DNA from 3 places in the Micromonospora sp. NBRC 107095 genome. Region 1 is predicted to be linked to each of the others. Evidence: riboswitches for the same ligand, from Rfam matches in the RefSeq annotation. Region 1 holds a riboswitch; each other region holds the start of a gene.

Region 1 (9,403 bases):
GAGATCCTCGCCACCAAGGGGTACGGGGTCACCGTGACCGGGGCGTACGACCACGCCACCCGGAGCGCGGTGCGGGACCTCCAGGCACTGCACGGGCTGCCGCGCAACGGCAAGCTCAGCACGAGCACGTGGTGCGCTGTCGTCGGCGGGTCCGTCCGCGAGTCGTTCCGGCACCGCTGAGCGCGCGGTGGCGGTGTGGGGCGCACCCGCACCGCCACCGGCCAGCTCACCGGTTTGATCCGCCGCCCGGGCGGAAAGACTCCCGGGCATGACCTGGGCCCGTCGAGCCGTACCCGCCGTCGCCACCGCCGTCGCGGCGCTCGCCGCGCGGGACCTGATCCAGCGCGATCACGCGCTGCTGCGCAACTTCCCGGTCCTCGGCCGCGCCCGCTACCTGTTGGAGACGATCGGGCCGGAGCTTCGGCAGTACATCGTGGCCGGCAACAACGAGGAGCGGCCGTTCACCCGCGACCAGCGCCGCTGGGTGTACGCGTCGGCCAAGCAGGAGAACAACTACTTCGGTTTCGGTACGGACAACGACATCGAGTACACCCCCGGGTACCCGATCATCAAGCACCGTACGTTCGGCCGCGCCGTGCCGCCGTCGTCACCGGCCGCCGGGCACGACGTGCGGTTGCCCTGCGCGAAGGTGCTCGGCGCGGCACGGGGGCGGTCCCGGGCGTTCCGCCCCGAGTCGGTCGTCAACATCTCCGGGATGAGCTTCGGCTCGCTCTCTGGCAACGCCGTCACCGCGCTCAACAAGGGGGCGGCGCTCGCCGGCTGCCTGCAGAACACCGGAGAGGGCGGCCTGTCGCCGTACCACCGCAACGGCGGCGAGCTGGTCTTCCAACTCGGCACGGCGTACTTCGGCTGCCGCGACGAGCACGGCCGGTTCAGCCTCGACCGGCTGAAGGACCTGGTCGCCGGGGCTCCGGTCAAGGCGTTGGAGATCAAGCTGAGCCAGGGTGCCAAGCCGAGCCTCGGTGGGTTGCTGCCCGGGGCGAAGGTGTCCGCCGAGATCGCCGCCACCCGGGGCATCCCGGCCGGTCAGGACTGCGTCAGCCCGTCCCGGCACGCCGAGTTCTCCGACTGCGACAGCCTGCTCGACTGGGTGGAGTTGCTGGCCGCCGAGACCGGCCTGCCGGTCGGCATCAAGTCGGCCGTGGGTGACCTGGGCTTCTGGCAGGAGCTGGCCACCCTGATGCGGGACACCGGCCGGGGTGTGGACTTCGTGACGATCGACGGCGGTGAGGGCGGCACCGGCGCCGCACCGCTCATCTTCACCGACTCCGTGTCGCTCCCGTTCCAGCAGGGCTTCTCCCGGGTGTACAAGATCTTCGCCGAGCACGGCCTGCACGAGCAGGTGGTCTTCGTAGGCGCCGGCAAGCTCGGTCTGCCGGACAATGCCATCGTGGCGTTCGCGCTCGGCTGCGACCTGGTCAACGTCGGTCGGGAGGCGATGCTGTCGATCGGCTGCATCCAGGCGCAGAAGTGCCACACCGACACCTGCCCCACCGGTGTCGCCACGCAGAACGCGTGGCTCGCCCGCGGCCTGGACCCGGCGTCGAAGTCGGTCCGGGCGGCCAACTACGTGCGGACCCTGCGCCGGGACCTGACCAAGGTCGCCGAGGCCTGCGGCGTCGAACACCCCGGCCTGATCGGAACCGACGCCGTGGAGATCCTGGACGGCCGCACCGGCTCCACGCCACTGCACGAGGTGTACGGCTACCGGCCGGAATGGGGGCTGCCCTCCCCCGCCGACCAGGCGGAGATCATCCGGCTGATGGTCCCGGAGGCACCGCAGGGCGGCAGTGCCCCGCCCTCGGCCACCGCCGTCGGCTGAGGTCACGGCCACCCAGCCAGCGCGGATCGCGGATCGCGGATCGCGGATCGCGGATCGCGGATCGCGGATCGCGGATCGCGGATCGCGGATCGCGGATCGCGGATCGCGGATCGGGATCGGGATCGGGATCGGGATCGGGATCGGGATGAGCTTGATGTCTGTGCGGCATCATGATGACGCACAGACATCAAGCGTTTCCCCGCTATGTCCGCGAAGTGCCGACCGCCGTTCACCACGACCGCCGACCACCACGACCGCCGACCACCACGGCCAGCCACCACCATCCGCCACCGCCAGCCACCGCCGCCGCCAGCCGCCAGCCGCCAGCCCGCCAGCCCGCCAGCCGCCAGCCGCCAGCCGCCAGCCGCGACGACTGTCGGGCACGACTACCAGGCACAACCATCGCCGTTGCACGTCGCCCGAACGACGCGACCGCCGGCAGATCGATGCCGGCGCTAATCGCGTGGAGCCGGCGACTCACCGCGTCTATGGTGGCGCGGTGCTGATCAGACGCGAAACACCCGCCGACGTCGACGCCGTCCGAGCGGTGCACTCCGCCGCCTTCGCCAAGGCCGACGGTGGTCCGGGCACACCGGTCGAGGCGACGCTCGTCGACGCGCTGCGCACCGACGAGGGCTGGCTCCCCGCGTACTCCCTGGTGGCGGTTGATTCGGACGGCCAGGTGGTCGGTCACGTGGTGGCCACCCGCGGCCTGGTGGGCGGTGCGCCGGTGGCGCTGGGCCTGGGGCCGCTGGGCGTGCTGCCGGACTGGCAGCGGCGCGGGGTCGGCAGCGCGTTGATGCACGCGGTGCTCGGCGCGGCCGACGCGCGGGACGAGCCGCTCGTGGTGCTGCTCGGGCACCCCGACTACTACCCGCGTTTCGGGTTCCGGCCCGCCGTCGAGCTGGGTGTCACCCCGCCGCAACCGTGGGGACCGCAGTACTTCATGGCTCGGCCGCTGCACGCGTGGGACGAGTCGATCCGGGGCGAGTTCCGCTACGCCAGCCCGTTCGACGACCTGTGAACCCACCGCGCATCCGCCGACGGCGTGCCACCGACCTGGACGGCTGCGTCGCGGCGCTCGCCGAGGTTCACCGGGTCGACAGGTACCCGATGAACTGGCCCGCCGACCCGCACCGCTGGCTCCGCGAACCGCAGCCGGCGCGGGCCTGGGTGGCAGTCGATGCGGACGCTGCCGTCGTGGGGCACATCGCCGTGCATCGGGTGCCCGACCCGGCGGGCGGGTCGCTGGCCCAGCCGACGGCCGAGGTGGCCCGTCTGTTCGTGGTGCCGAAAGCCCGGGGGTTGGCACTGGGCAGCGCGCTGCTGGACCGGGCCCGCCGGTGGGCGGCCACACGCGCGACGGACCTGGTGCTGGAGGTGACCGCCGGTGACACCGCGGCCGTCGCCCTGTACGAGCGCGCGGGATGGCGGTGTGTCGGCACCAGCACGGCACCGTGGGCGGCGCCCGACGGCGGCCCGGTGTCGCTGCGGCACTACACGCTGCGTCACCGCGTGTCGGCCTCCGACGTCGCACCGGCCAGCACCGCGAGGCGACGGGCGAGCCGGCCCGCGGCCTCGCGCAGCTCGGCGGGCTCCAGCACCTCGACCTCGTAGCTCAGCCGGGCGAGGTGCGCGGCGAGCCAGTCCAGGCTGTCGCCGCCGAGGACCAGCACCGACCACCCGTCGCGATCCTCCTCGACCCGTCCCACCTGGGGCGGGACCACCTGGCGCAGTTGGTCGGCCGGGGCGTGCACGCGCACCCGGGCGAGGTACCGGTAGGGCGCCCCGGTCACTGCCCGCTGCACGAAGGCGACCGGATCGGGGTGCTCGCGGGCCCGGAAACGCCAGGTCGTCGCCACCGTCGCCTCCATCCGGTCCAGCCGGAACGTCCGCCAGTCGTCGCGGTCGACGTCCCAGGCCATCAGATACCAGCGGCGCCCGGTGGTGACCATCCGGATCGGTTCGACAGTCCGTTCCTGGCCCCCGGCGCCCCGGCCGGGATAGTGGAACCGAACGCGCACCCCGTCCCGACAGGCGCGGGCCAGTGTCACCAGCAACTCCGCGTCGATCTCGGCGACCGGACCGATGAGGGTGTCGGTGGCGCCGTGCACCGCCCGCACCTCGGCGCGCAGCCGCGACGGCATCACCTGGTCGAGCTTGGCGAGTGCCCGTAGCGCCGCCTCGCTCGCCCCGGCGACGGTGCCGCCGGAGGCCAGCCGCAGCGACACCGCCGTGGCGATCGCCTCCTCGTCGTCGAGGAGCAACGGCGGCAGCCGGGTGCCCGCACCGAGTTGGTAGCCGCCGCCGACGCCCGACACGGCGTGCACCGGGTAACCGAGCGTCCGCAGGCGCTGCACGTCGCGGCGCACGCAACGGCCGGTGACCCCCAACTCGGCGGCGAGTTCGGCGGCCGTCCAGGACGGTCGTCGTTGCAGCAGCGCCAGCAGGCGCAGCACCCGCTCGGTCGTCGCCTCGACGGTCATTCGTCGATCGTTGCACGGATAGCGGAACGACCCTGTCCGCTATCCGCGAGAGGCTCAGACCATGACCGACCAGATCAGACACCAGGGATCCGCCGTGATCCGCGACGTGCAGATCACCGTCGACTGCGCCGACCCGGCCCGGTTGGCCACGTTCTGGGCCGAGGCGCTCGGCTACCAGGTGCAGGCACCACCCGGGGACTTCGAATCCTGGGACCAGGCACTGGAGGCGATGGGTGTGCCGCCGGAGAACCGCAACGACGCGTCGGCGGTGGTCGACCTCGAGAGCGCGCGACCACGGCTGTTCTTCCAGCGGGTGCCGGAGCGCAAGCAGGTGAAGAATCGCGTCCACCTCGACGTCCGGGCTGCCCCCGGGCTGACCGGTGACGCGCGGATGGCGGCCCTGGAGACGGAGGCCGAACGGCTGGTCTCGCACGGCGCGAAGCGCCTCGGCCGGCACGAGCCCACTCCCCCGTTGGCCGCCGGTCATCTGCTCATGGCCGACCCCGAGGGCAACGAGTTCTGCCTCGACTGATCGGACGTTCGCCCAGCTCACTGCCGCATTGGCCGGGCGTCATGCGAACATGTGTACGTGTCGCCCGGCGCCAGCATCCTGCACGCCGACCTGGACGCGTTCTACGCGTCGGTCGAGCAGCGCGACGACCCGCGCCTGCGTGGCCGGCCGGTGATCGTCGGTGGCGGTGTGGTGCTCGCGGCCAGCTACGAGGCGAAGGCGCGGGGTGTCCGCAGCGCGATGGGCGGGCAGCAGGCGCGGCGGCTCTGCCCGGACGCGATAGTGGTGCCGCCCCGGATGTCGGCGTACACGGCGGCGAGCCGCGCGGTCTTCGAGATCTTCCGGCAGACCACGCCGCTGGTCGAGGGGCTCTCCATCGACGAGGCGTTCCTCGACGTGGGCGGGCTGGGGCGGCTGGTCGGGCCACCGGCAGAGATCGCCGAACGGCTGCGCCGGGAGGTCCGCGACCAGGTCCACCTGCCGATCACGGTGGGGGTGGCCCGCACGAAGTTCCTGGCCAAGGTGGCCAGCGGGGTGGCGAAACCGGACGGCCTGCTGGTGGTCGCGCCGGACGACGAGCTGGCGTTCCTGCACCCGCTGCCGGTGGAACGGCTCTGGGGCGTCGGCCCGGTCACTGCCGCCAAGCTGCGGGAACGCCGGATCCGTACGGTCGGGGAGGTGGCCCGCCTCGGCGAGGCGGCGCTGGTGTCGGTGCTCGGGGCGGGCGCCGGCCGGCACCTGCACGCGCTGGCGCACAATCGCGACCCCCGGGCGGTGCAGGTGGGGCGGCGGCGCGGGTCGATGGGCGCGCAGCACGCGCTCAGTCGCACCCCGCACGCCTCCACGGAGTTGGACGCCATCCTCGCCGGCCTGGTCGACCGGGTCAGCCGGCGGATGCGGGCGGCCGGGCGGTCCGGCCGCACAGTGGTGTTGCGCCTGCGCTTCGGCGACTACACCCGGGCCACCCGCTCGCACACGGTGGGTAAGGCGACGGCGGACACCACGCCACTGCTCGCCGCCGCGCGTGCCCTGCTGCGCGCGGCGCTGCCCGAGATCGATCGCCGTGGTGTCACCCTGATCGGTGTCTCGGTAGGCAACCTCGACGACAACCCGGTCCAGCCAGAGCTGCCGTTCCAGCCCGATGCCGGTTCCGATCTGGACGCTGCGGTGGACGCGGTCCGCGACCGGTTCGGATCGGCCGCACTCACCCGGGCGGTGTTGCTCGGCCGGGAGCCGGGGGTGGAGATGCCACTCCTGCCGGACTGACCGATACGCGTGCGGCGTCCGCGTCCGAGCTGCGATCAGAGACACATCACAGCAGGTCGGCGGTTTAGCCGGCGGCTGACGGGTGACCCTTGAGGGGTACAGCCTGACGAGGGGGGCCCACTCATGTCCGACGACACCAGCAACCGACCGAGCCGCACCGCCGAGCGTCCGCACGACGTGACCGACCCGCTGCTGTGGCAGTTGGCGATCGACGTGCTGAGCGCACACGAGCCGGACGACGAGGGCCGGTGCCGCAACCTTCAGTGCGCCGGTCAGTCCTGGCCGTGCGCGGCCCGTGCCGGTGCCGAGCACTCGCTGCGACTGTCCCGCAGCACGCCCGACTCGGTCGAGAGGATCACCGACGGCGACGACAGTGACGACGTGGGCGCGGGCCGTCCCGGGGAGTCCGCGGTTCCCGCGTCCCGCTGGGGCTGGAACGCCGGCCCGGCATCGTCGCATCGAGGGCCGAAGGCGTCCGCCTCGGCGGCGTGACGGCGGCCCGCACGAGGCATCATGGGCACCCGGGCTGACAGCACGACACACACGAACGCTCGGCCGGTGATCCGGCCGAGCGTTCGTGTGTCATCCGTCAGAGGCTGAGCCGCTGACCCGGAAAGATCAGACCCGGGTCTGCTCCGACCACCTGCCGGTTGTCCTCGTACAGGGCCTGCCAGCCGCCGGCCACCCGCTGGTCGGCAGCAATCTCGGACAGGGTGTCGCCCGACCTGACCAGGTACGTCTGGCCGCCCGCCACCGGCGCGGTGCGCTGGTGGTCGCGGGTCGCCGGCTGCTCGCCACGCGACGACCGCTCCTGCGGTTTGGTGGGCTTCGCGGTCGACGTCGTCGACTTTCCGGTGGATCTGGTCGACGACTTCGCGGCGGACTTGGTCGCGGAGCCGCCCTTCTTGCCGCAGGTCGGCCACGCGCCGATGCCCTGCCCGTCGAGCACCTTCTCGGCAACGGCGATCTGCTCGCCACGGCTGGCCAGGTCGGCGCGGGCGGCGTACTTCTTGCCGCCGTAACCGGCCCAGGTGCTCTGCGAGAACTGAAGCCCGCCGTAGTACCCGTTACCAGTGTTGATCTTCCAGTTGCCGCCGGACTCGCACTTGGCGATCGCGTCCCAGTTGACGGCGGCCTGCGCCGGGGCGGCCGGCCCGAAGAGGGCGACAGCGCCGGTGACCGCGCCGACGGCAAGGGTGCCGACGGCAAGGCGGCGGGTGGTGACCCGTCGGTGACGGGGGGTGTAGACAGACGTCATGTGAGCTTCCTCCACGCCGGCGAGGTGAGCTGTCGGGTTCGGGCCGAGGAGCCCGGCCGCGCGGTGGCGGCTTCACCCCGAGGTGACATGCACCGAGGAACGTGTGGGTCCCCCGCTCCTGCCCGGGTGACTGGGTTCCGACGACCGGGGGCAGGATTTGGCGTTGCCGGCCGTGGTGTCCGCGTTGGCGAACCCGACCGACGTTAGGCACCGTCGGTGACGGTCGCCCACCCCTTGTGAACTCTTTCACCGGGCCACGCGGGGCGGGTCCCGCAGCGGTTGCGGGCGAACGACGTCTGTGCAGTGACCATCGTGGACCGTTTCCGATCAGGTCGGCACAGCAGGCGGTGCGAACACGGCCACGGCCCGGCCGGACAGTTCGATTCAGGCGGTCGCCTGGTATCTGCGGAGCGCAGCTTCGGCAAGTTGGTCCAGGTACCTGTCACCACCGGGTTTGTTGCCCTCCTCCTGAATGACCACCAGAGTGGTCCCGATCCGGACGAGGACGCTGTCGCATTCCAGCGTGTCGGCACCGTAGGTCGCGCTGCACCTGACGTGAATGCTGTCGTCGCCCAACCGCGGCCCTGCTGCCACTGCGAAGCGATGGCTGCCGCCCTGGCCGGACGATGCGACGGTGGGACAACGGCCGATCAGGGTTCGCAGGTCGGCCATTGCTCGTCGTGCACCGTCATCGGCGTACGTCCTGAGGACTTCGGTCCCCACCCACAGGTCATCCGGGCCCGCGTCATAGCTGAGGGTGGCCGCGGCCATCGCTGACGGAGTCCCGGTCAGCCGCCTCGCTGACAACAGCGGGGTCATGCTGCCCGAGCAGGCGTCTGAGCGTTGTTTCCCGGCATCGGGCGACATGACTGTCGCAATGTCCACAGTGAATCCTGACGGCACCGAGTCCGTGGCGACCAGGCGTGCGGACAGCGCCGGGGAGTAGCCCGGCCCGCCCGTCGCCGGAACTACTGGCTCGGGCGGCTTCGTGGCTGTGGCCGAGCCCGTCGTCTGCGCCGCGGAGGGGATCGCTTCGCCCGCTGACCGATCCGCTGTACGAGCCGGTGCGGAACCGCAGGCGGTCACCGTGCAGACGGCCACCACAGCGGCTGACGTACGCAGCACCATCCTGAGCACCGACGGACTCCAGCCTCTCGTGCGGAACGCGTGACGTTAGCAGCGGGCGAGCGATCCCCTACGGCTACAGGGTGCGGGCCAGCCGGTCGGCGAGCGTCCGGGTGAAGCGGGCCGGGTCGGTCAGCTCACCACCCTCGGCGAGCACCGCCAAGCCGTAGAGCAGCTCGGCGGTCTCGGTCAGGGCGGCGGAGTCGCTGCCCTGTTCGTGGGCCTTGCGCAGCCCGGACACCAGCGGGTGGCCGGGGTTGATCTCCAGGATCCGCTTGGTCGGGGGAATCTCGTGCCCCATCGCCCGGTACATCTTCTCCAGGGTCGGGGTGAGGTCGTGGGCGTCGCCGACGACGCAGGCCGGTGAGGTGGTCAGCCGGGATGACAGGCGAACCTCCCGGACACTGTCGGTGAGGGTGGTCCCCAGCCAGTCGAGCAGCGCCGCGAACTCCTGTCGCTGCTGCTCACGCTCGGCCTCGGCCTGCTGCTTCTCCTCGTCGGTGTCCAGGTCGATCTCGCCCTTGGCGATCGAGCGCAGCGTCTTGCCGTCGTACGTGCCGACCCGCTCGACCCAGACCTCGTCGACCTGGTCGGTGAGGAGCAGCACCTCGTGTCCCTTGGCCCGGAAGGCCTCCAGGTGCGGCGAGTTCTCGATGGCGGCCCGGGATTCGCCGGTGGCGTACCAGATGTCGCTCTGGCCGTCCTTCATCCGGGACACGTAGCCGGCCAGGTCGGTGGGTTCGGCCGGGTCGTTGGTGGAGGCCACCGACAGGATGTCCAGCAGGGTGTCCCGGTTGTCGGTGTCGTCGATCAGCCCCTCCTTGACCACCGCGCCGAACTCGGTCCAGAAGGTGCGGTAGCGCTCGGCGTGGTTGGCCTTGAGGTCCTTGACCGTGGCGAGGATCTTCTTGACC
Region 2 (9,403 bases), on a different contig from region 1:
ATCGACGCCGAGATCAAGCAGCTCGAGGCGTCGATGCCGAAGACCACGGTCAAGACCGCGGCCTGCCCGACCATCAACGGAGTGGTCAGCGAGGCGGCCCGTACCGCGATCAAGACCGCCTGCGGGAAGGTCGGCAAGCCGTACGTCTGGGGTGCCACCGGCCCGAACTCGTTCGACTGTTCGGGGCTGACCCAGTACGCCTACAAGGCGGCGGGGATCTACCTCACCCACCACACCGGTGACCAGTGGAACGAGGGCAAGGCCATCGCGCGGGCCGACGCCCGCCCCGGTGACCTGGTGTTCTTCTTCTCCGGCCTGAGTCATGTCGGGCTGTATCTGGGCAACAACCAGATGGTGCACGCGCCCCGCGCCGGCAAACCGGTGCAGGTGTCCAGCATCACCACCATGCCCATCGCCGGGTTCCGCAGACCCGGCTGATCCACCTGACGCGACACGACGGCCCCCGGTCACCGACCGGGGGCCGTCGTGGTTGTCAGCGGGGCGCGCCCACCGGGGACGGCAACAGCTGCACGTCGGCGAGGTCGACGTACATGATCCGGTGGCCGAACTGGATCTGCGCGTAGCGGTTCTTGCCGCGGATCACCGTCCAGTCACCGGGCGAGGAGCCGTCGAACGTGCTGGCCCGGTAGTACTCGCCGGCCAGCACCGCGCCGACGGCGTACCGCTGTCCGGCGGCCAGGGTGTACTGCAACGGCGAGATCGTCTGGTAGGGCACCCCCTCCGGGTACGCCGCCTGCTCCGGGTACGCCCGTCCGTACACCGGGATGGTGGCCCGTCCGGGTTTCGGGGTGGCCACGACGCCGACGGTCCAGCTGGCGGTCGGCGCGGACGGCGGGTTGTGGAACCAGGCCCGCTGCCCGAGGTACCAGATCGCCGTCCAGTCACCCTGCCTGCCGGCCAGCGCGTACGTCTGCCCGGCGGATGCCCGCGCCCCGTGGTCGGACACGGCCATCGTGTTCGGGGTGCCGTCCGGGCGGAGCGCGACGTCGTTGACCAGCGGCGCGTCCGCGGACGGTGCGCTCCGGAGCACCACCGCCGAGGAGCCACGCGGTACGCACGGCACGCCGGCGGTGACGCAACCGGTGAACGCCGGCTGGTTGGTGGCGTAGTCGGGGTCGATGCGGACCAGACCGGTGGCCGGGGTGCCGGTGTCCAGTCGGGGTGCGTGCAGCAGGTCGAAGTAGTGCGTCCAGTCCCAGTACGGTCCCGGATCCCAGTGCATTCCCCGCACGGTGGAGGCGACGGTGCCGGGCACGTTGTCGTGGCCGATGATGTGTTGCCGGTCCAGCGGGATGCCCAGCCGCAGCGCCAGGTGCCGGACCAGCTTCGCCGAGGTCCGGTACATCGCCTCGGTGTACCAGGTCCCCTGCGCCGCGAAGCCCTCGTGTTCCAGCCCGATCGACTTCGCGTTGACGTACCAGTTGCCGGCGTGCCACCCGACGTCCTTGGTCTTCACATGCTGGGCGATGTGCCCGTCCACCGAGCGCAGCGAGTAGTGCCAGCTGACGTAGGTCGGATCCTGGACGAGTTGCAGGGTCGTCGCCCAACTCGCCTCGGTGTCGTGGATGACGATGTATTCGATCTTCTGTCGGGCGGGCCGGTCGGAGAGGTCGTGGTTGCCGTAGTCCCCGTCGCCGAACGCCTCGTAGGGTGCCGGGATCCACTCGCAGGAGATGGTGCGGGGGCACTCCACCCCGTCTGGGCGGGCCAGCTGGCGCAGGCCCAGCCGGTCCAGCCAGGAACGCTCGGGCCGCACCGCGCGGGCCGGCAGGGTGATCCGCTGGCCGTCGTCGGTCACCCGGGACTGGCCCGCACCGATGGTGGTGAAGACCTCGTCGGCGAAGGCCGCGGCGGCGTCGGCGCTGTCCGCGCCCGAGTAGCGGGCCACCGCGCCGTACCAGGCGGCCGGGTCGGTGTCGGCACCGACCGGCGCGTCCAGCTCCCGTTGGTACGCGCTCAGCAGCGCCGCCCCACCCCGGATGTTGAGGCCCGCGTCGGTGCGCAGTGCCTCGGGGGCGACTCCGGTCAGCGTGGCGGCGGCGTCCACGGTCTGCAACGCTGCGGTGGACGGCGCGGGGGCCTCGACCGGTCGGGGCGCGGGCACCCGGGCGGGCCGGGAGTCGTCGCCGCGCGGGTCCTCGGCACCGGTGTCGTGGTGACCGCGCCCGGGTAGGGCGGCCACGTGCCGGGCGTCGGTCAGGTGCATCGGGCCGTAGCCGCCACTGGTGCTCGGTGTGCCGGCGTTGGTGTCCCAGCGGGACTCCAGGTAGGAGACGCCGAGCAGCACGACTGTCGGCACCCCGTACTCGGTGGCCGCGGCGGCGTACTGCTGCTGACGGTCGGTGGTGGGCGCGGCGGCGGCCGGGCCGGCGGAGAGTGGCACCGTGGTCGCGGCGGCGACCACGGCGGCGGCGAGCAGTGCCCGCCAGCCGGTCGACAGGGTTGGATGGTGCATCGAACCCCCTAGATTCTCGCGGAGTGAGGTGAGGTCACCATCGCGCCGTCCGGGAGGTCAGGTCAATACCTTTCCATCTATCGAAGCCTGGGGAAAGAATTCTTCACGCACGGTCGGTGACCTCGTCCAATCGGTACGGAGTGTCACGGCCGTGCGGGTTGCGGATCGGTAACAAGCGTCTCTACTCTGGTCATTCGTCGGGCCGACAGCAGCTCCGCCCAGCCCGGGCGGTAACGGACCGACACCGCCGAGTCGTTTCCGAGCGAACCGGGGACCCAGGTCCCTCGGGGTGAATCCGCAGCCACTGCGGTAGGGCGCCGACTTCCCGCCCGAACCCGTCAGCTAACCCGGTAGGCGGTCAGGAAGAAGGAGTACGGAACCCCGGTGGCACTCCATGCCCCGCGGCCGTCGTCCGAGCGGTCGGCATCAGCCGGCCCGGCGTCGATCGTGCCGCGCCCACGCTGGTCCCGCTTCACCACCGCACTCGCCGCCCTGGCCGGCATCGCCGTCGTGCTGACCGGCAGTGCCACGGCGGCGCACGCCGACCCGTCGGTCGCCGAGATCGAGCGCCAGATCGACGCCGACTGGAACAAGCTCGAACCGATCATCGAACGGCACAACGCCACCCGCATCGACCTCGCCGCGAAGCGCAAGCAGGCCGACGCGCTGGCCGCCCGGATCGCCCCGCTGGAGCGCCAGGTCGACGCCGCGATGGACAAGGTCGGCGCCCTGGCCGCGCGCGCCTACAAGGGTGAGAACGTCTTGACCGTCAACGCGGTGCTGGGCAGCCGGTCGCCCAGCGAGGTGGTCGGCCAGCTCGAGATGCTCGACCGCTTCGCGCACAACCAGCAGAAGGACGTACGCGAGGTCGCCGACCTGCGCGACCAGCTGGCCGCGCAGAAGGCGCCGCTGGACGAGATGGTGGCCCAGCTGACCCGCACCGAAGCTCAGCTGGCGGCGAAGAAGAAGCAGATCAACGAAGAGATCGACCGCCTGCAGAAGCTGCGCCTCAAGGTGTACGGCAACGGCGGCGGTGGCCCACTGCGCCCCGCGCCCTGCCCGGGCAGCTACCCCGGCGGCGCCGCAGGCACCGCCGTCAAGTTCGCCTGTGCCCAGATCGGCAAGCCCTACGTCTGGGGTGCGGAGGGTCCGAACTCGTACGACTGCTCCGGGCTGATGCTGGCCGCCTGGGCGAAGGCCGGCGTGTCGCTGCCGCACAACGCCGCCGCGCAGAGCCGCGTCACGAAGAACGTCAGCAGGGGCGACCTGCGCCCCGGCGACCTGGTTTTCTACTACAGCGACATCCACCACGTCGGTATGTACGTCGGCGGCGGCTGGGTGGTGCACGCCTCGCAGGCCGGTCAGCCGGTCAAGATGAAGAAGGTCGACGACGGCCCGATCCACAGCTACGGCCGCCCGGGCTGACCCCGGATGACGACAGGGCCCGCCGCGATCCGTCGCGGCGGGCCCTCGTCGTCGTGGTTCAGCGGGTGGGCCAGGTGCGCCAGTGCTGCCAGGCGCGGCTGGGCGTCGGCCCCCGCTGGCCCTGGTAGCGCGAGCCGTAGACCGCCGAGCCGTACGGGTGCTCGGCCGGCGAGGAGAGCCGGAAGATGCAGAGCTGCCCGATCTTCATGCCGGGCCACAGGGTGATCGGCAGGTTCGCCACGTTCGAGAGTTCCAGCGTCACGTGACCGGAGAAGCCCGGGTCGATGAAGCCGGCGGTGGAGTGCGTGAGCAGCCCGAGCCGGCCCAGCGAGCTCTTGCCCTCCAGTCGGCCGGCGAGCTGGTCACCCAGCGAGATGACCTCCAGCGTCGAGGCGAGCACGAACTCCCCGGGGTGCAGCACGAACGGCTCGCCGTCGGGGACCTCGACCGCCGAGGTCAGGTCGTCCTGCTGCATGGCGGGATCGATGTGGGTGTAGAGGTGGTTGTTGAAGACCCGGAACAGCCGGTCGAGTCGGACGTCGATGCTGGACGGTTGGACCAGGGTGGGCTCGAACGGCTCCAGGCCCAGCGTGCCGGCCTTGATCTCGGAGACCAGGTCACGGTCGGAGAGCAGCATCGGACCACCATAGCGTCTTGTATGCCGGGCGAATTCGGTGCCGGTGACCAGCGCGTCGAGGTCGCTGCTCGTACATTTGTTCGATAGAATGCCCACATGGCTTCCTGGTCCGAATTCGCCGCCGACGAGCCCCGACTCGCCGACGGGATCCGCGTTCTCCTCCAGCAGTACGGGCCGGGCTTCGGCTATCTGGCCACGGTCCGTGCCGACGGCGGGCCCCGCGTCCATCCGGTCTCCCCGGTCATCACCGCCGAGGGGCTGTTCTGCTTCATCATCGATTCGCCCAAGCGTCGTGACCTCGAACGGGACGGCCGCTACGCGCTGCACTCGTTCCCGGCGGAGGAGAGCGACGACGAGGCGTACGTGGCGGGGCGGGCCCGTCCGGTGACCGATCCGGTCCGGGTGGCGCAGCTGGCGCAGAGCGCCCGCGCCGAGCCGCAGGTCGACTGGCGGCTCTTCGAGTTCACCATCGACGTGGCGATGCTCACCCGCCGTGAGCAGCACATCGCGGGCGTTCCCGGCCTCGCGCCGGGTCGGCCGGCCGTGCGGGTCTGGCTCGACCCAAACGCCCCGTCGGCGGTGGCCACCCCACTGGCCGTCCCGCCGACGCGCCCGACCCGCCTCAGCCGTGACGTCCAGTGCACGGCCGCCTGACAAAGGCCGGAAGATCGACTCGGCTTCCGTGAAGCGGCGGTGTCCCGGCGCTTCGGACGCCCCGACTCTCAGGAAATCGAGTCGATCAACCCGGGCTGATCCGGGTCGTGCGGTATGCGGACACCTGCGGCCGGCGGGGGTACCTGGGTGCACGGGCTCGACGACTCGGGTACAGTGGTGCCGCTTGCGGGTGTAGTTCAATGGCAGAACATCAGCTTCCCAAGCTGACAGTGCGGGTTCGATTCCCGTCACCCGCTCCAGCGCGAAGGCCCTGGCCAGGACGACAGTCCCGGTCAGGGCCTTCGATGTTGTTGCGACCAGCAACGCCAGCAACCCGGCGCCGCTCAAGACCGCGAAGAACCCGGCCCTTCCCGCGTTAACCTCGCCGGCCTCCCAGAGCGTTCAGGTGGTGGGAGGTACACACATGCAACGACCTCGGGACGTGGTGCCACCGGAGGGCTTCGCCGAGTTCGTCGCGGGGCGCTCAAATGCACTGCTGCGTTCGGCCTGGCTGCTCACCGGTGATGCCGGGCGGGCCGAGGACCTGTTGCAGACGGTCCTGGCGGACGTCTGGCGGCGCTGGGCCACGATCAACAGTGCCGGGCATCCCGAGGCGTACCTGCGCCGGGCGTTGTTCACCACCTACGTCTCCTGGTGGCGGCGGCGCTGGCGCAGTGAGGTTCCGAGCCAGCCACCGGACGAGCCCTCACGGGGCGACATGGCCGTCGAGTCCGCCGACCGGGACGCGGTACGGCGCGCGTTGGCCCGCCTCAGCCGGCAGCAGCGGGCGATCGTGGTGCTCCGCTACGTCGAGGACCTGACGGTGCAGCGGACAGCGGAAGTGCTCGGCTGCTCGCACAACACGGTGAAGGTGCAGGCCTTCCGTGCCCTACGGATTCTGCGTACCGATCCGAATCTTGAGCTGTTCGCCGCCTGGGGGTCGAGAAGTGACGCGTGAAGATGAGGACATCAGGCTCCTGTTGACCAATGCCGTTCCGCCACTGACGCCGCCACCAGATCGGGTTGTCCAGGTGGCCCGGCGGGTCCGCCGGCACCGGCAGCGGCTGATCGGAAGCACCGCGCTCGCCGTGGCCGTGGCCGTTGGGCTGGGCGTTGGAGGGGCGCAGATATTCAACCGCGTCCCTTCACCCCACACGGCTGCCGATCGGGGGCGGTGGACTTCGTGCCTGGAGGCCGCACCGGAGATGGTCGCGCGCGGCTTCCGTGTCCCGACCAGTGAAGCAGCCGCCCTGCCCCGTCTCGGCGATGACTTCATCCCCACCGCGGTCGTCGTCTGCGGGGTGGAGCGTCCTCCTGTCCGGTCCGAATGGCTTTTGACGGAGCGGCGTAGCGATGACGCCACCGCCCTCGCCGCTCTCGTCGCCGCCCTCCGCCGGCCCGACGCGCCGGATAATCCCGGCTTTGCCTGCAGAGCGGTCCTGCAGGAGGCACCCTGGCTCGCGCTCGTTGACGCGGACGGCCGGTGGATGCGGCCCGGCATACCACTCGATTCCTGCCACGACATTCTGCCGGACGATTTCGGGGCAGCGCTCGATGCTCTGCCGCTGACCACCGTGGCGACCCGTCCGGTCGCCGAGAGCGATTCGGCCAGAGCGGGTTGCAGCCAGCGCGAGGTCGACATGACATCCTTGGTGGCCGACCGTGAAGCCCGTGCCCTGCCAGAGCCGTTCCCCGCTGGGCAGCAGGTCCGCCTCTGCGTCTACTACGTGCCGAAGAGTAGGCCGGGGAACGGCGAGCCACTCGGCGAGTTCGCGCACGGAACGGTGCTGCCGGAGGACCGACGAGCGGCGATCGAGGGTGCGCTGCGGGGGTCTCGACCGGCGAACCCGTGCAGCACCCGTGCGAGTCGGTTCGCTGTGCTGATCCCACTGACCACCAACGAGCCCCGCACCTACGTCGAACTCGACGGCTGCCGCCGAATCACCGTGCGAGTCGCTCCCGACCAACGGACCATCGGACAGGGCGACGCCGCGTTGATCGAGCTGATCGACAAGCCGTGACCTGTCGGGCGAGGCATCCGGGGATGTCCGGGCCGCGCCTCGACGTCAGGCCGAGACCGCCTGGAGACCCGTATCAGGGGCGCCCAACGGGAACTCGCAGACGGTGCGCCACGGGCTGACGTCCGGTGTGCCGGCGATCAGCCGGACCCCGCCGACGGCCGCGTTGATCGGCAGGTACGCGGCGACGGTTTCCGCCGCGTGGTTCAGCACGGGCTTGTCGGCGTCGTGACCGATGGTCAGGTGTGGCACCACGTCGCTGTGCGCCCCGGCGTACGGGGGTGTCTCAGGAAACCGTCGCCACACTGCCCCGGTGAGGTCGCGGAAGGGCCGATCTGGCTGCGGAGCAAGCCAGAGGACCGCATCACCGAACCAGTCGACGTGCGTCAGTGCGACATCGAAACGTGGCACCCCGGCGATGGTGTCCCGCAGCGCGGCCAAGGCCTGCTCGGTGATCCGCTGCGGAGGCAGGAACGGGTAGAGCACTGTCACGTGCGCCGGCACGCCCCACGAGGCGGCCCGGTCGAGTGATGCCCGGAACCTGCCCACCGCCTCCTCGGCCTCGGGTATCGGCACGATGAGCGCCGTCTGTGTCGGCTCCATACCCTGCGGCTTCCTATCGGTAGTCGGCGAAGATTCGGCGTTCCACGCCATCGACGGTGACCGGGCCCCCGTGGGGAAGGATCCACTGTGGTCTGGTGTGGCCGAACGGGACGCCGACGCAGATGACCGCCTCGGGGTTGTAGCGGGTCACCACGTCGACGACGGTGTCGCGCTGCTGTTCGCGTAGCCGTGCCCGATCGTCGGCCGCAGGTCGACGGTTGTGGTCGGAGACCGGCGGACGGGCGACCACTACCGCGTCGACGGCGTTGAGGAGACCGCGTTCACCGAGCGATCGGACTATCCAGCCGACCTCGCGGGCGGGAAGGAGTTCCTCCGACGTCTCGATGAGCAGTACCCCGCCCTGTAGGGCCTCGGGGGGAAACGGGAAGCGTCCCGCCGTCAGGATCCACTGGATGACCTCCAGGCAGCCACCCCAGGTGCGGCCGGTGACCGCCCGCGACGGCCCGTACCAGCTCCACGGCTGCGTCGGTTCGCGCTCGCCGAAGGACTTCAACGCCTGCGGGTCTGCCCAGTCGATGCCGATGTCCTCGGACTCACCCGGATCGGTGATCTCCAGCCGTTCCCCGGTGAGTAGGGCCGCACGCAGCGACCGGGCGTGGACGTCGTCGACGGCGGGCCCGGGGCCGAGATGCACCTGGGACGACCCGCCGTAGAAGCTGGCGATGCCGAGACCCCAGAGCCAGTGGTGCAGGTTGGTGTTGTCGCTGGTGCCCAGGAACGGCTTCGGGTCGGCTCGGGCCAGGTCGGCGTCCAGGTGGGGGATGACGGTGATCTGGTCGTCGCCTCCGATGACGGCGAGAATGCCGCGTACCTGGGGGTCTGCGAAGGCGGCGTTCATGTCTGCCGCCCGCGCTGCCGCGCTCGCGCCCACCTGGCGGGTGGTGGGGTATTCGACCGGTACGAGGCCGGTCAGGTCGGCGAGCCGTCGCATTGCCTGTTCGTGGATCGCCGGATAGGCGCCGGCCGCGGCGAACGACGGCGAGAGGACCGCGAGGTGGTCTCCGGGGCGGGCTTTTCGAGGACGAACGAGCTCATGCGCCATGTCGAGATCCAACAGGTGCGCCAGCCGGCGCGCATCTCAATTCGGAACGGGTTCCAGGAGAACCACGAGGATCTCCCGTGGTCGACCTCCGCCCGACAGCCGCCAGCGGAGCGGGAGTCGGCAACACGGATGCTTCTCATGTCCATGGCAAGATCTGCCAGGTGCAGGTCGGGATGCTTGGTCCATTCGAAGTGCGCAGGGACGACGGCACCTTCATGGACGTGCCGGGCGCGCGGCTGCGCGGGCTGTTGACCGCCCTCGCACTCAACCCGGGCCACGTGGTCCCGAAAGGGACCCTCGTCGACTGGATCTGGGGCGAACACCCACCCTCCGACGCGGCGAACGCCCTGCACCGCCTGGTTTCCCGGCTCCGGAAGGCGCTGCCGGAGGGGTCGATCGAGGGACAGACGGACGGCTACCGGTTGATGGTCGAACCCGACGCCGTCGACGCCGTACGGTTCGAACGCCTCGTCGGCCAGGCTCGCGATGACGAGGGCCCGCAGCGGGTACGGCGGTTGCGCGAGGCC
Region 3 (9,403 bases), on a different contig from region 1:
GGGTGCCAGGCCGCGCGCTATCTGGTCGGCGAACCCCGCGAAGGTGTACGACTGAAGCGGTGCCGCCCAGCCGTGGCCGGCGAGGTCCGGTGCCAGCCACCGCCCCGCCCAGCGCTGCTCCAGCAGCGGCGCCCACGGCAACCAGACGTCCCCGGTCGTGCCCATCCCGTGCAGGAGCAGCAGGACCCGCCCGCGACCGGCTTGACCACCCGATTCATCCACCACGGCCGCAGTCTCCCACGGTTCACGGCCTGGTACGAGAGCCGTCATCCACGCCGCCCCCACGAAACCATGATCCATTGTAGAGTTCCGGGCCGGACGGACAGAGCCATCTGTCGATTCCGTCCCGAGGGGAGCCACTGTGTACAGGATGTACGGGTCGGCGCTGGTCGCGGCACTGGCAGCCGTCACGCTCGGCGTACCGCACTGGGCGTCCGCGACGCCATCGGACGTGGCCGCACCGAACGTCGCAACGATCGCGGCGGCCGATCGGGTGCTGCGGGTCTACAACAACAACATCGAGAACCTGGTGGTGAACAACTCCGACGGGAGCTGCACCCGGATCTCCGGACCGGACCACCTGACCTCGATCCTGGTCGACGACGTCGGTCGCACGGGCACCAGCGGCGTGGTGGCGCCCGACATCCTGATCGTGCAGCAGGTGCGTGGCACCGGCCAGGCCGAGGCGTACGCCGACCAACTGTCGGCGAAGTTCGGCTACCCGGCGGGCAGCTACGGGGCGATCGTGGCGTGGGACGACCCGGAGCCGTGGGGCAGCACGCACAAGTGCAGCTCGCAGTCGCTCGGGGACCTCAAGAAAAAGCAGACCAACGGCATCATCTGGAACAAGCGCACGCTCAACCTGGCCAGTGGCGACATCTCGAAGTACTGGAGCGCGGGTTGGCTCAAGCCGGGCACGGCGTACGCGAACGGCGCCGGGTGCACGCTGTACAAGCCGCCGAACAGCGACCCGGACAGCACCGACTACTACAAGTGGAAGCGGACCAGCGCGATCGCGGCGCGCTTCACCATCAAGGCGACCGGCACCAGTGTGTTCGCCGCGACGATGCACCTGCCGCAGGAGAATCGGCAGAACGCCTGCGCCGGCGACGGCGACCGGGGCATCGCCAACAGCGGCATCCACCTCGGTGCGGACGCGACCACGCTGCTGAACGCGTCGACGATCCGCGTGGTGGGCATCGACGCGAACCGCACCGGCATCGCCCCCGGCACGCTCAGCGGCTACGGCATGACCGGGTACGGGTCGGCGGCCACCAACGGTTCCAGCAAGATCGACTACTTGTTCGTCAGGGGCAGTGTGCAGTCGTCCGCCGTCGACCACACCGTGGTCGGGACGAAGTCGAACCACAAGGCGTTGTACGGCTTCATCACCTACTGACCGCACAGTCGAAGACGCCGCGGGCGCCGGCCCCTTGTGGGGGACGACGCCCGCGACGGTCAGCGTGCCCGGGTCAGGCGGAGTAGCCCCGGCTGGTGATCCAGTTGGCCAGGTCGATGGTGGTGATCCAGTACGACGGGTCGGCTGGGTTCGCCGAGTCGGCGATCCGCACGGTGCGACCGTTGTCCTTGTAGCCCACGACGGCGATGTAGTGCCCGCCGCCGTAGGAGTGCCAGCCGCCGTCGGTGTCGGTGGCGTCCCCGACGACGTTGGCGACCACGCCCCGGCCGTCGGTGATGGCCTTCACCACGTCGGCCTGGAGCCGGTCCATCTGCGCCGGGCTGGGCGCGCTGGGGAACATCCGGGTCCGGTACGGGGAGCCCTTCACCTCGGCGTTGAGCACCCGGGTGGTGTCCTCGGCCGAGTTGGTGCCCATCTCGGTGGTGCCCAGCTCGGCGCCGAGCTCCTCCTGGGTGCGGTCGATGCCGGCGGCGCTGAGCGCGTTGCGAGTGGCCGCCGGACCGCAGTTGTAGTAGGTGTTCTGCGCCTCGTAGTCGTAGTCGAGCACCTTGGTCGCGGGCGGCTTCGGCGGCGTCGGCTTCCGGGTCAGGTCGGGGTTGATCTTTGCCTTCGCGGCGGGGGACGCGGCGCTGGTGGTCGGCGCGGCGGTGGTCGGTGCGACGCTGGCCGAGGGGGACGCGTCCCGAGCGTCGCCACGGGAGGCGGCGACGTCGCTGCGCATCTCGGCGACGGTGGTCGCGGTGCGCTGGTCGGCCGGGGCGTCGTCGGCGGTGGTGAGCAGGGCGCCGCCGGTGGTGGCGATGGCGAGGGCCGCGGCGGAGGCGGCAACGATCTGGTACGGGCGCTCGGTGACGAGGCGGCGGAGCTGACGCTGCAGGGTGTGCTTCACGGGGTCCTCCACGGATCGGGGGGAGAGCGGCACACCGGGGCCGGACCGGTATCCGGGCAGGCGCCAGCGCGCGGACCGTGGTCCGCGGATGGTGAACCGCTCAGGGGAACGCCCGGCGTGGCCGGGCGGGGAAGGCGATGACCCGGGGGGTCAGCTCACCGTCACTGGACGAATGAGCGGGTGCACCGCCGCGCCGTGGAGGCGAGGGAACAACCGAGGGGTGGAAAGGTGCTGCACGAGGATGGGACTCCTTCCGACACCGCCTACCGGGTTAGCTGACGGATTCGGGCGGGAAGATCGCCCTACCGCGGGCCGTGGCTCGCGGATTCACCCCGGACTTACTGATGGGTCCCCGGTTCGTTGATCACGATTAAGCGGGTCGGTGCGGCGTCGCGTCTTGCGATCGGTTACCGCACCGGACGGGACGACACTACTGGCCGCCCACACGCCCTGCCAAGCGAGGTTCACCTGCGCAAACCTCAATTGGCGCGGCAATTTCTGCGCGTATTGCCGATGATGTGACTCGATGGGACAACCGGTTACGGGCGCGCCTGCGGGCGACAACCGGACAGGCGACGAAGAACGCCACCATAATCGCGGGAACAATGGCGCGGCTCGCGCCCGGCGTCCGATTTCACAATTGCGTGACCGGCCTCACATCACAGATCGGGCTCAACCCGCCCGGAGCGGGCGCCACCGTGCCACGACGGCCGGACGCAACGCCCGGGCCACCGTCCGGCGGGCGGGCGCCGGGTCGGGGCGCAGCCGGGCCGCCGCCGCGTACGCCTCCTCGGCGAGGGTACGAGCCGACTCGGCGGCCAACTCCGCGTCACGCCAGGCGGCCCGCTCACGGTCGGCGGCCACCTGGTAGTCGGCCAGCCGCGCATCCCGGACCACCCGGCTGATCAGCACCTCCTGCTCGACCGGGTGGCGTCGGGGATCCCAGCCGTGCCGGTGCCCGAACACGTCACCGAGCTGCGCCATGCTCAGGTCACCCCGCCAGTACGCCGCCATCGCCGCCCGGTGCAGATAGCGCTCCCGGGCCGCGTACTCGGCGGGGGTGTGCGGGGTCCGTGGGGTGGGCAGCGCCCCGGCGCCCGCGAAGCGACGCGCGGCGGTGTCCGCCGCGTCGTACCCGGTCCAGGCCCGCTCCATCTGCTCCTGGGCGCTCAGCCAGGCGGCGCGTCGCCGCTTGGCTGTCGTCGCCGCGCCGGCCGCGGCGACGGCCACCTCCTCGGCGTAGCGGCGCAGGTCGGCGGCCTCGGCGGCGGCCACCTCCCGAACGGTGGGCGCGGCCGGGAGCGGGTCAGCGGGCCGGTCCCGTTCGGGACGGGCGGCCAGCACGGTGAGCAGGCCCAGGGTCAGCAGGACCAGGGTCGACCAGATGGCGGCGGCCCGCGGCACCTCGGTCACGAACTGGTAGAAGACGACGGTCTCCATGGTCGGCACCTCAGGAAGAGAGCAGTGCGATGGGGCCGCACCGGCCGGCGGGCCACGGAGGGCCACCGGTCGGCGGGTGGGAAGCGGGTGGGGCGACAGGCGCGGCGGCGGGACGATCGTCCCGGTGGCTCAGTGCCGGGGTGGGGCCCGGCAGGCCCGACCGCTCGCACTGTCGACCAGGGGCAGCCGGTCGGACTCCGCCGCGCGGACCGGAAGCACGCCGGTCGCGATGACGCCCGGCTCCTCGGGGAGCGCCCCGGGCGAGTCGACAGCCCAGGCGGGAGCAGCCTCCTCGACGGCGTCCTGTGGGATCGCCGCTGCCGGGCACGCCGCAGCGTGCGCCCCGACGTGCCGACAGGAGGCCGCCAGCGGCCCGACGGCGGCGGAGGCCGACACCACGCTCGACGTTGGCACCGGGCTGGGCGTCGACGCGGCGGCCGTGGCCGGGCCTGCGCCGAGCGCCAGGGCCGCGACGACGGCGAGGCTGGTCAGCACCCGCGTCGCCCAGCGCGCCACCCACCACAGCGGACAGGTGAACGCGACCGGAAGCACGTCCCCACGCTACCGTCACGCCGAGCCGGGCGCACCGACCACGGGCGTGTCGGATCGCGCCGCGCCGACCCGTGTGACCAGGGTGGACGCTGTCAGCGCAGGTCGGCGTACGGTGATCGACCGTTGGCCTGACCGACCTCGTCGGCGGCTCCGCTCTCGGGGGCTGGTGCGTCGCCGTCACCGGCGGCACCGGCCGCGCGTTGCCGGGGGACGGGCGCGGACCGGGCCGGACGGCGCGGTGCGAGCCGGCGCATCATCGGGGTCTCGACGAAGCGGTGCAGCAGCCCGGCGAGGATCAGGTTCGCCACCAGGAAGCCGAGCACCACGGCGGGCCCACGCCAGCCCGCGAAGCCGGTCCCCCAGTCCCCGCTCCACCGCAGCACGCTCGTCATCACCAGCACGTGCACCAGGTAGAAGGCGAACGAGACCTCACCGAGCCAGATCAACGGCCGGGACCGCCACGGCGAGCGCCGACCCCGCACGTCCGCGTCAGCGGCAGCGGTGATCACCAACAGGTACGCGACGGCGAGCAACGTGGTCCACAACTCGGCGCGGATCCACTGCGCGGCCGCCACCCAGGTGACCACGAAGATCGCACTGGCCACGGCCAGACCCGGACCGCGCCAGAGCCCTCGGCGCATCAACTCGGCCGCCACCGCGCCCAACCAGAACTCCAGCGACCGGACCGGCGGGAAGATCTGGGTGAACCACCACCGACTCACCTCCGGCACCAGCTCCTGCGCCGGCCAGAGCGCGAGGATCAGCAGCGGCAGCGCGACGATCAGCGCCCAGAGCAGCTTCGGCCGGGCCCGGCGCAGCAGCGGCAGGGCGAGCGGCAGGCAGAGGTAGAAGAAGAACTCGCAGGAGAGCGACCAGCTGACGGTGTTGATGCTGTAGAACCAGCCCGGCCGGGGATCCCAGGCCTGCAGCAGCAGCAGGTTCTCCAGCGCGGCCGCCGGCAGGACCGGGTCGGCGAACCACCAGGCGACCACCAGCGTCGCCGCCCACAGCACCAGGTGGTTCGGGTAGATCTTGGCGACCCGCCGCCGCCAGAAGGTCAGCCGGGAGTCACCCGGCCGGGCCGACCAGACCAGCACGAAACCACTGAGGATGAAGAAGAACTGCACCCCGGAGAGGCCCAGGGTGAACAGCGCGTCGACCACGGCCTTGTAGTCCGGCTCGGCGATGATCCGCATGGTGCCCGCGTGGAAGCCGAAGACCAGCAGGGCGGCGATCCAACGCAGCCCGGTCAGCGACGGCAGCCGCGGCAGGGCGGGGGCGGGCGGGGCGGCCGACGTCGCGGCGACGCTCGTCATGCCGGGATCCCGGCGCTCGGCAGGGTCACCAGCACTGTCGTAGCCTCCTCGGCGCGGCGTCGGACGGCGCGACGGCGACGCCCGCGACGGCCCGGCAGGGCCGCACCGAGGCACCCTACCGGGTCACTCCCGGGTGAACCGGACGCGTCCCACCCGCCGTTTTCCACGCCACGGCACCGCCCGCCGGTCGGCGTTAACCTTCCGCTGCCCGGGAGTTCAGGGACTCCACCATCGGCGGCAACGTCAGGTTCCGGGGCCGGCCACCCGGGTCGTCGAAGGTGGCGGGCGTGGTCAATGAGCCGACGCACGCACCGCTGCTCAGCATCGTCGTGCCCGTGTACGGCGTCGAGGCGTACCTGTATCAGTGCCTTGAGTCGATCCGGGCCGACATCCCGGCGGGCGAGTCGGACGCGGTCGAGCTGATCGCCGTCGACGACGCCTCCCCGGACGGCTGCGGCGACATGCTCCGCGCGTACGCGGCCGGTCGCGACGGCGTCCGCGTCGTGCACCTGAGCAGCAACGTGGGCCTGGGGCTGGCCCGCAACGCCGGGCTCGACGTGGCCACCGGCCGGTACGTCTGGTTCGTCGACAGCGACGACTGGTTGCCGCCGGGCACCATCGCGGCGGTGCTGGACCGGCTGCGCCAGCACCAGCCCGACGTGCTGATGCTCGACCACCTGCGGGTGCACGAGGACGGTCGGCGGGAGGTCGATGCGAGCAGCCCGCTGCTGCGCGGGATCACCGACGTCACCCGGCTGGCCGATCAGCCGCGCCTGCTGCGGGTGCAGCACACCGCCTGGAACAAGGTGGTACGCCGGGACTTCATGGACGAGTTGGAGCTGCGCTTCTTCCCCGGCTGGTACGAGGACATCCCGTTCAGCCACCCGCTGCTGATCGGGGCCGAGAAGATCTCCGTGCTGGACCGGGTCTGCTACCTGTACCGGCAGGGCCGCCAGGGCGCGATCACCTCCACCCGCAGCAGCCGGCACTTCGACGCCTTCGCCCAGTACGAGCGGCTGATGGACTGGGTCGCCCGGAAACACCCGGACGAGCGGTTGCAGGCTGAACTCTTCGAGCTGATGATCAGCCACTACCTGGTGGTGGTGGGCAACGACGGCCGGATGCACCCGCACCTGCGGCGCGACTTCTTCCACCGGGCCGCCGCGCACTACCGCCGGTACCTGCCCACCGGCGGCTACCCGCTGCCCCCCGGCGCGACGGGGCTCAAGCACCGCCTCGTCGGGCGGGGTGACTGGTTGGCGTACTCGGCGCTGCGCCAGGCCCACCGGGTCGCCGGTCGGCTGCGTCGGCCGGGCCCGGCGGCTGTCGACGGCGGTTCGCCAGCCGTCGACGAGGAACCGGGCCGACGGGCGGACGTCACCCCGACACGCGACGCTGCGCTCACCCCGGAGCGCCGTGACGCGCTGGCCGGTGGCCGGCTGCCGTGATCGACCCCACCGCATTGCAGGTCGAGCGCCGGGGCGGCACCCGGCACCGTGGTTTTCCAGGTCGTCCGCCCGCCGGGTGGACGACGACAGCACCACCGCACTCCGGTGCGGGCGTACCTGAGCAGAGGTCGGAATGACGGCGACAATCAAGATCGGACCGCACGCGGTCGGTGCCGGTGAGCGACCGTTCGTGGTCGCCGAGATGTCCGGCAACCACAACGGCGATCTGAACCGGGCGCTGGCCATCGTCGACGCGGTGGCCGACAGCGGGGCGCACGCGCTGAAGCTCCAGACGTACCGGCCGGACACCATCACCATCGACGTCGACACCCCGGCGTTCCGGATCTCCCGCGGGCACGAGCTGTGGGGCGGGGAGAACCTGTACCGCCTCTACGAGCGCGCGCACACCCCGTACGAGTGGCACGCCCCGATCTTCGAACGGGCCCGCGAGCGTGGCCTGACCGTGTTCTCGTCACCGTTCGACGCGACCGCTGTGGAGCTGCTGGAGTCGCTGGACGCGCCCGCGTACAAGATCGCCTCGTCGGAGCTGGTCGACCTGCCGCTGATCCGACTGGTGGCCAGCACCGGCAAGCCCATGGTGATCTCCACCGGAATGGCGACGGTCGCCGAGATCGACGCCGCCGTGCGCACCGCCCGCGCCGGTGGCGCGGCGGGCATCGTCCTGCTGGCCTGCACCGCGTCCTACCCGGCGCCGGCGGCCGACAGCAACCTGCGCCGGCTGCCGGTGCTGGCCGGTGCGTTCGACGTACCGGTGGGCCTCTCCGACCACACGCCCGGCATCGGGGTGGCGGTCGCCTCGGTGGCGCTCGGCGCCTGCTTCATCGAGAAGCACGTGACGCTGGACCGGGCCGACGGCGGCGTGGACTCGGACTTCTCGCTGGACCCGGCGGAGCTCTCGGCACTGGTCGCCGAGTCAAGCCGGGCGTACGCGGCCCTGGGCGGCACCGCGATCGGCCCGACCCCGGCCGAGCGGGAGGGGCTGCGGTTCCGCCGGTCGCTCTTCGTCGTCGAGGACGTCCGGGCCGGCGATCCGGTGACCGCGCACAACGTCCGCTCGATCCGCCCAGCCGGCGGCCTGCCCCCGGTGGAGATCGACCGGGTCCTCGGCCGCACCTTCACCACCGACGTCCCCCGCGGCACCCCCCTGACCTGGGACCAGATCTAAGCCCCACCCCGCCCAGCCTGGGTGGGGGCGAAGCCGACGGTGACCACCAGGTCGACCACCCGCAGGGTCCGCCAGATCGCCGACCCGTCGGCCGGGGTGCCCAGCCCGTAGCGTCGCCACCAGACCGCGATCGGCACGTCGGCCAGCTTGCCGCAGCACTCGGCCCGGGTCCACCGGGCCCAGAAGTCACCGGTGCCGAACCGGCGGGCCAGAGCCGGGGGCACCGGGGCGCCCGCGCGCTCCGCGTCGATGGCCACCCGCCAGCCGGGCACCGGTGGGCCGTACCAGCCGACGCACCGTCCATCGTCGAGGTGACTACGGGTCACCGCGTCGGCCATCGTGGCCGGTGACCCGATACGCAGGTGCTGCTCGGCGGCGGCGAGCAGCCCCGGCACCGGGCGCGGCACGGCGACGTCGTCGTGCCGCGCCGGCTCCACAACCGGTCGCAGGTCAGACGGAGGCGGCACCGTCCACCACGATGACCTGGCCGTTGATGTTCGTGTGTTCGCACAGCAGCATCCGCACCACCGGGGTGACCTCCACCGGTTCGGTCAGGTGACCGGTCGGGGTGCGGCGCACGATCTGGTCGAGCTGGGTCGGACCGAGCACCGCGGACATCTCCGAGGCGAAGAAGCCGGGCGCGACGGAGTTGACCAGCATCCGGCCGCCCAGTTCCCGGGCCAGTGAGCGGGTGGCCGCGTCCATGCCGCCCTTGGTGGCCGAGTAGGCGACGAGGCCGGGGAAACCGCGCTGCCCGCAGATCGAGGTGATGTTGACGATCCGGCCGCGCAGCCCCTTGGCGAGCATCCGGCGGATCACCAGCCGGGTCAGCTGCAACGGGGCCGTCAGGTTGGTCTCGATGATCCGGGCGATGTCGTCGGTGGCGGTGTGCGCGTGCAGGGAGTCCTGCCCCATCGCGGCGTTGTTGACGATGCCGTCGATCGGGCCGAGGTGCTGCTCCACCTCGCGGATGAAGCTCTGCGCGGCCCGCAGGTCGGTGACGTCCACCGCGCCGACGTGCACCCGGTCGGGGTGTTCGGCGGCGAGCTTCTCCAGCTCCGGGGTGAGGGTGCGGGCAAACGCGGCCACCCGTACGCCCGCGTCGAGCAGGTCGGTGACGATGGCCAGGCCCAGACCACGGGAACCACCGGA

The links. Region 1 has a riboswitch for cyclic di-AMP ahead of QSK15_RS14810 (transglycosylase family protein). Riboswitches for the same ligand answer to the same signal wherever they lie in the genome.
Region 2: it holds a riboswitch for cyclic di-AMP, as region 1 does, so the genes downstream of both, QSK15_RS01130 (C40 family peptidase) here and QSK15_RS14810 (transglycosylase family protein) in region 1, are expected to answer to the same signal.
Region 3: it holds a riboswitch for cyclic di-AMP, as region 1 does, so the genes downstream of both, QSK15_RS11105 (C39 family peptidase) here and QSK15_RS14810 (transglycosylase family protein) in region 1, are expected to answer to the same signal.

What each region holds. Positions count from the first base shown of each region.
Region 1 is NZ_BSTU01000002.1:540,205-549,607, reverse strand. It holds gene QSK15_RS14855 (peptidoglycan recognition protein family protein) at 1-180, shown strand, start outside; gene QSK15_RS14850 (FMN-binding glutamate synthase family protein) at 269-1,843, shown strand; gene QSK15_RS14845 (hypothetical protein) at 2,073-2,246, opposite strand; gene QSK15_RS14840 (GNAT family N-acetyltransferase) at 2,343-2,867, shown strand; gene QSK15_RS14835 (GNAT family N-acetyltransferase) at 2,864-3,460, shown strand; gene QSK15_RS14830 (helix-turn-helix transcriptional regulator) at 3,352-4,329, opposite strand; gene QSK15_RS14825 (VOC family protein) at 4,391-4,861, shown strand; gene dinB (DNA polymerase IV) at 4,919-6,106, shown strand; gene QSK15_RS14815 (hypothetical protein) at 6,230-6,598, shown strand; gene QSK15_RS14810 (transglycosylase family protein) at 6,696-7,364, opposite strand; cyclic di-AMP (ydaO/yuaA leader) riboswitch at 7,365-7,537, opposite strand; gene QSK15_RS14805 (hypothetical protein) at 7,749-8,249, opposite strand; gene htpG (molecular chaperone HtpG) at 8,566-9,403, opposite strand, start outside.
Region 2 is NZ_BSTU01000001.1:229,897-239,299, forward strand. It holds gene QSK15_RS01120 (C40 family peptidase) at 1-438, shown strand, start outside; gene QSK15_RS01125 (N-acetylmuramoyl-L-alanine amidase) at 494-2,476, opposite strand; cyclic di-AMP (ydaO/yuaA leader) riboswitch at 2,712-2,847, shown strand; gene QSK15_RS01130 (C40 family peptidase) at 2,861-3,901, shown strand; gene dcd (dCTP deaminase) at 3,960-4,538, opposite strand; gene QSK15_RS01140 (pyridoxamine 5'-phosphate oxidase family protein) at 4,635-5,192, shown strand; tRNA gene QSK15_RS01145 (tRNA-Gly) at 5,379-5,452, shown strand; gene QSK15_RS01150 (SigE family RNA polymerase sigma factor) at 5,617-6,150, shown strand; gene QSK15_RS01155 (hypothetical protein) at 6,140-7,213, shown strand; gene QSK15_RS01160 (2'-5' RNA ligase family protein) at 7,259-7,813, opposite strand; gene QSK15_RS01165 (LD-carboxypeptidase) at 7,827-8,765, opposite strand; gene QSK15_RS01170 (ATP-binding protein) at 9,038-9,403, shown strand, end outside.
Region 3 is NZ_BSTU01000001.1:2,378,868-2,388,270, reverse strand. It holds gene QSK15_RS11115 (alpha/beta fold hydrolase) at 1-225, opposite strand, end outside; gene QSK15_RS11110 (hypothetical protein) at 362-1,399, shown strand; gene QSK15_RS11105 (C39 family peptidase) at 1,473-2,321, opposite strand; cyclic di-AMP (ydaO/yuaA leader) riboswitch at 2,555-2,696, opposite strand; gene QSK15_RS11100 (hypothetical protein) at 2,982-3,749, opposite strand; gene QSK15_RS11095 (hypothetical protein) at 3,879-4,301, opposite strand; gene QSK15_RS11090 (acyltransferase family protein) at 4,394-5,617, opposite strand; gene QSK15_RS11085 (glycosyltransferase family 2 protein) at 5,905-7,065, shown strand; gene pseI (pseudaminic acid synthase) at 7,199-8,251, shown strand; gene QSK15_RS11075 (hypothetical protein) at 8,248-8,718, opposite strand; gene QSK15_RS11070 (SDR family NAD(P)-dependent oxidoreductase) at 8,702-9,403, opposite strand, start outside.